2 regions of the Ruminococcoides bili genome follow, and region 1 is predicted to be linked to the other one. Evidence: predicted binding sites of a transcription regulator. Region 1 holds the regulator's gene; the other holds the start of a gene.
What was found. Region 1 encodes Rex, which represses fermentation and respiration genes when NADH is low (regulators of the CRP and FNR family bind a similar motif). Its sites were predicted from a motif close to ATTGTTAANNNNTTAACAAT; they were not measured.

Region 1 (3,208 bases):
GTATCACTCCATACATTCCTACATGGAAAAAGCCAATCTGTATTGCCCGCCACGCTTACGGTGATGTTTACAAAAATACAGAAATGGTTGTTAAGGCGGGCAGCAAGGCTGAACTTTGCGTTACCAAGCCTGACGGTACAGAAGAAAGAAGTACAATCTTTGATTTCAAGACAGACGGTATCATTCAGGGTATGCACAACCTTGACAAGAGTATTTCTTCATTTGCCCGTTCATGTTTTAACTATGCACTCGACCAGAAACTTGATGTATGGTTTGCTACAAAAGATACAATCAGCAAGAAGTACGACCACAGATTTAAGGATCTTTTTGCTGAAATCTTTGAGAATGAATACAAAGAGAAATTTGAGCAGGCAGGCATTACATATTTCTACACACTTATTGATGACGCTGTAGCAAGAGTTATCAGAAGTGAGGGTGGCTATATGTGGGCTTGCAAAAACTATGACGGCGATGTAATGAGCGATATGATTGCTACTGCTTTCGGCTCACTTGCTATGATGACAAGCGTACTTGTTTCACCTGACGGTGTTTATGAGTATGAAGCTGCACACGGTACAGTTCAGCGCCATTATTATAAGTATCTTAAGGGCGAGGAAACTTCCACAAACTCTGTTGCAACTCTCTTTGCTTGGACAGGCGCTCTCAGAAAGCGTGGCGAGCTTGATAATCTTCCTGAACTTATGAACTTTGCGGACAAGCTTGAGAAAGCTACTATCGACACTATTGAAGACGGCATTATGACAGGCGACCTTTATGCTATTTCAACTCTTGAAAACAAGAAAAAGGTTAATTCAGAAGATTTCTTGCTTGCAATAAACGAGCATCTTGCCGCTTCACTTGCATAAGCAAACACAATTCGGTTAAAGGAGTAAGGTTAAAGTACAATGTCCAGAAATGACAACATTTCAATGTCTGTAATCAGAAGACTGCCCAGATATTATCGTTTCTTGTCTGAGCTTAACGAACAAAACATTGATAAAATTTCATCTACAAAACTGGCTGAAATTATGAATGTAACCGCTTCTCAGGTAAGACAGGATCTTAACTGCTTTGGTGGATTCGGTCAACAGGGCTACGGTTACAGTGTTTCTCAGCTTAAGGAAGAAATACAAAATATTCTTGGTCTTAACAATAATTATAAAGCTATACTTATCGGTGCCGGCAACCTCGGTAAAGCGGTTGCCAAGCATATGAACTTTGAAAAGCTCGGCTTTGAACTTATCGCCTGTTTTGACTGTAACGAAGAAAAAGTTGGCAAAAAGCTGAATAATCTTACAATAATGCACGACAGTCTGCTTGACGAGTTCTGTCAAAACAACAAAATCAATACAGCGTTTTTGTGTATTCCGAGAGTATGTGTAGAAAATGTACTTGACAAACTTTATGGCTACGGCATAAAGAACTATTGGAATTTCAGTCACTATGACATTGCAAGAAAGTACAGCGACACCCTTGTTGAAAATGTACACCTAAGTGACAGTCTTATGACCTTATGTTACAAAATGAATAACCGAGATAAAATCTTATAATTAAATAAAGGCTGTTCCCTATCTTGCGGAACAGCCTTTTAATTATGCTTAACTTAGTTTATCACAAAGTTAAAAGGTTCAATGTCAATAGTTGGGGTAATTTATGGTTTAGTGCACGAGTTAAGCAAAATAATAATTCACTCCAATTAATTTAATAAAAAAGCAACAATTAACTACCGCACTCCAATCGGAATGCGGTAGTTTTTATGAGAGGAAATCTATCTATTTATAAATTACTTTTTATCAACTGTATGAAGAAGTCTTGCAGCATAAAGTACGCAAAGTACGCTTACGCCTGTATCTGCTATTACAGACAACCACATCGGAGCGATACCGAGTATTGCAAGGATAATTACAATTGTCTTTACACCAAGTGCAAATGTAATGTTTGTCTTTACAGTAGCAACAACTTTCTTTGCTATTCTGACAGACAACGGTAACTGTTTTAAATTACCTGCCGCAAGCACAGCATCTGCCGCCTCAATAGCAGCCTCACTGCCGAATCCCATTGCAAAACCGCAATCGCTCGCAGTAAGAACAGGGGCATCATTGATACCGTCACCGATAAAGCATACAGACTTATGAGTTTTCTTTATATCTATAAGTTTTTCAAGTTTATCTGACGGCATAAGCTCTGCCGAATAAGAATCAAGTTTAAGTTCATTTGCAATATCCATTGCATTTTCTTTTTTATCACCCGTAAGCATTACACTGTCTTTAACACCGAGTTTTCTTAACTCTGCAATTACACTCTTTGCCTCCGGTCTTAATGTATCGCTAACAGAGATTGCACCGATTAATTCACCATCGTAGATTACATATACAGATGCGGTTTTTTCTGCATTTACCTTTTGTTTATCGCTTAAAACCTTTGTGCCGCCGCATACAAGAGCTTTGCCGTTATATACAGCTGTAACTCCCTGTCCCGCCTTTTCGCTGTAACCTGAAAGTTCAGGTAAGTTTTCCTTTTCTGCCTTATTTTTTATTGCCATAGCAATCGGATGTGAAGAATATCGTTCACAAGCGGCTGCAAGTGCAATAATTTCAGATGAAGTATGATTGCCGTAAGCAAAAACTTTGTTTACAGAAAGCTCACCTGTTGTAAGTGTACCTGTCTTGTCAAATACAAATGCGTCAGCCTTTGCAAGAGCTTCGATATACTTGCCGCCCTTAATAAGAACGCTGATTTTTGATGATGCGCCAAGGCCCGAATAATAAGAAAGCGGAACCGAAATTACGATTGCACAAGGGCAAGATGCAACAAGACAAACCAAAGCACGATAAATCCATGTGCTGAAACTGCCAAGCCCCACAAGCGGAGGAACAATAGCAACTACAATAGAAATAAGTATAATAATCGGTGTGTAAACAGCTGCAAAACGGCTGATAAGCTTTTCACTCTGTCCCTTTGTAGCGGCTGCATCTTCAACAAGTTTAATAATTCTTGCCGCTGTACTGTCGCCAAATTCCTTAGTAGTTTTTATTTCTATAAGAGAATTGCCGTTAATCATACCGCTCATAACTTCACTGCCTGCCTCTGCATCGACAGGAACACTCTCACCTGTAAGCGCCGAAGTATCAAGAGTAGTATTTCCTTTAGTAATAACACCATCAAGCGGTACTCTTTCGTGTGGTTTAACTACAATTGTACTGCCTAT
Region 2 (3,208 bases), on a different contig from region 1:
TCATTCGGAAGAGGAACTACGGAAATTGTAGCCTCTGCAACCTGCTCTGCGGCAAGTCGCTGAATTGCAAGAGAAATAATGTTTCTTGCTTTTTCGTCCGCCTCATCCTTAAGCTGCTCCGTATATTCCATAATCTTAACGGATTTCTCATGAGCAAGCTCGTCCTCAAGCTGTGAAAGCAGGTAACTCTTTGCCTGCTCGGCTGTATAGCCGGAAATTTTCTCAAGCATTTCAAACTGACTTTTCTTGAGTGTTTCGATTTCCTCAAGCTTTGCATCAGCGTCTTTTAACTTACGAGAAAGCTTTTCGTCCTTAAGCTCCATGTTGTCAAGCTTTTTGTCGAGGGTTTCTTCCTTTTGCTGAATGCGTCTTTCCTGGCGTTGAACTTCTTTGCGGCGGTCGGCAATTTCTTTTTCGCTCTCGGTTCTGAAACGGTGAACCTCGTCCTTGCCTTCTAAAACAACCTCTTTCTTTTTGGCTTCGGCTGTTTTCATAGCTTCCGACACGATTTTTCTTGCCTCTTCTTCTGCACTTCCGATTTCCTTTTCGGCAACATTTTTACGATAGCTTATACCTGCAAAAATGCCTATGCCCGCACCGAGAAGCAACGCAACAATAATTAATATTATTGCTAATAACGACATTCTGACACCTCCTTGTTTGATTTTTAATTAGATAATAAGTTTAAGTTCAATCAAACAGCCTTGTCGGTGCCGTTAGTAAAGATATTCAATTTTCATTTTTATAAAAATAATTTAATTTTAATATTTTTTATATGCTGTGGTTTGCAACAAAGGTATATTATAACGATTAATAAGTTATAAAAACTAAATAAAAAATATCTATAAATAACGGCTCTGAACGAGTCTGATTAATAAAAAATAGGTAAATTTGCATTAATCCTATTTAACCGCACTAACGGTATTATAAGTATTTTATCCTAATTTAATAAAAATGTCAAGAATATTAATGGCAATTTTGCAAATAAATAATTAAAAAGCGCAACATTCACAGGACAATTTGACAATAGCGTTCGTCAAATTGCAGTAAAAGATGCAGAAATTTTGTAAAATTTTCGTTTTTATGTAAAATTCATAAGAAATTTGTTAAAATTTTATCAAACACTTGAATAACAGCAAAAAATGTAATATAATTAAACTACCTTATAAATTAGGAGGAATTTAAAATGTCAGTAAAAGTTGCAATTAACGGTTTCGGCCGTATCGGTCGTCTTGCATTCAGACAGATGTTTGGTGCAGAGGGCTATGAGGTAGTTGCTATCAACGATCTTACAAAACCATCAATGCTCGCAGATCTTCTCAAGTATGATACAGCACAGGGCGGTTACTGCGGTAAAATCGGTGAGAACCTTCACACAGTAGAGGCTGATGACGAGAACAACACAATCACAGTTGACGGCAAGACTCTTACAATCTATGCTAAGGCTAACGCTGCTGAACTCCCATGGGGTGAGATCGGCGTAGACGTAGTTCTTGAGTGCACAGGTTTCTACACATCAAAGGCAAAGAGCCAGGCTCACATTGATGCCGGCGCTAAGAAGGTTGTTATTTCTGCTCCTGCAGGCAACGATCTTAAGACAATCGTTTACAGCGTAAACGAGGGTACACTTACAGCTGATGATACAATCATTTCTGCAGCTTCATGTACAACAAACTGCCTCGCTCCTATGGCTAACACACTTAACAAGTATGCTGAGATCCAGAGCGGTATCATGTCAACAATCCACGCTTACACAGGCGATCAGATGATCCTCGACGGTCCTCACAGAAAGGGTGACCTCAGAAGAGCAAGAGCAGGTGCTGCTAACATCGTTCCTAACTCAACAGGCGCTGCTAAGGCTATTGGTCTTGTTATTCCTGAGCTCAATGGTAAGCTCATCGGTTCTGCACAGCGTGTTCCTGTTCCAACAGGTTCAACAACAATTCTTACAGCTGTTGTTAAGGGTAAGGATGTAACAGTTGAGGGCATTAACGCTGCTATGAAGGCTGCTGCTTCTGAGTCATTCGGTTACAACGAAGATCCAATCGTTTCTTCAGACGTAATCGGTATGAGATTCGGTTCACTCTTCGATGCTACACAGACAATGGTATCAAAGATTGCTGACGATCTCTATGAGGTACAGGTTGTTTCTTGGTATGACAACGAGAACTCATACACAAGCCAGATGGTTAGAACAATTAAGTACTTTGCTGAATTAGGCTAATCTTAACCTATAATTTATCAGGTATAAACTTTAAGCTGTCTCTTTTGAGGCAGCTTTTTGTTTTTATAAAAATTTTTCTGTTGATATTTACTTTTATACTTTTGTATGTTAAAATTTTAGTGTATAAAAATATTTGCAATGTTTTGCAAAGGAGAACGGAAATTATGAACTCTAAGTTAAAAAACAGTGATACTGATTTTCTTTTTAAAGCAATTCTTTCTCTTGAAAACGAAGAGGAGTGTTATCGCTTTTTTGAAGATTTATGCACAAGTCCTGAACTTAAGGCTATGTCACAAAGACTTGTTGTAGCAAAAATGCTTACAGAAAAAAAGGTTTATTCTGAAATTGTAAAAGAAACGGGTGCGTCAACCGCAACAATCAGTCGTGTAAAGCGTGCTCTTTTTGATAACGATACCTACGGTTACACACTTGTACTCGATAAAATCGCCAAAGAGGAAAACAAATGAGTTACAATATTTTTGCCGATTATTATGATGTATTAATGCAAAATGTCGGCTACAAAGAGCGAAGCGACTACATTTGTGAGCTTATGAAAAGGCATAATCACGAATTTGGCATTACACTTGACCTTGCCTGCGGTACGGGCAGTCTTACTACGGAGTTGGCACTTAAGGGCATAGATGTTTACGGAATTGACGCAAGTGCGGAAATGCTTAGCGAGGCAATGCAAAAGTCGAGCGAAAAAGGGCTTAATATTTTATATTTAAAGCAGAAAATGCAGAATCTTAACCTTTACGGCACTATAGATACTTGTATTTGTACGCTGGACAGCATAAATCACATTACAAAAGAAGAAGATGTGACAAAGGCTTTTGAGCGTGTAGCTTTCTTTATGGATAAAGACGGTTTGTTTGTATTTGATGTCAATACCGTTTATAAACACGAACAGGTGCTTGCGAATAATACATTTGTATATGAAACCGATAAGGTATTTTGCGTGTGGCAGAATACTTTACGGGAAAA

Region 2: a site for Rex is predicted at 1,103-1,122, ahead of gap (type I glyceraldehyde-3-phosphate dehydrogenase). Genes of this name have one in related genera too.

What each region holds. Positions count from the first base shown of each region.
Region 1 covers NZ_JBBNJY010000041.1:7,332-10,539, forward strand. Annotated here, with positions in the region: gene AAAY30_RS09970 (NADP-dependent isocitrate dehydrogenase) at 1-866, shown strand, start outside; gene AAAY30_RS09975 (redox-sensing transcriptional repressor Rex) at 906-1,550, shown strand; gene AAAY30_RS09980 (heavy metal translocating P-type ATPase) at 1,784-3,208, opposite strand, start outside.
Region 2 covers NZ_JBBNJY010000062.1:1,042-4,249, forward strand. Annotated here, with positions in the region: gene rny (ribonuclease Y) at 1-644, opposite strand, end outside; gene gap (type I glyceraldehyde-3-phosphate dehydrogenase) at 1,187-2,224, shown strand; gene AAAY30_RS10965 (YerC/YecD family TrpR-related protein) at 2,389-2,691, shown strand; gene AAAY30_RS10970 (class I SAM-dependent DNA methyltransferase) at 2,688-3,208, shown strand, end outside.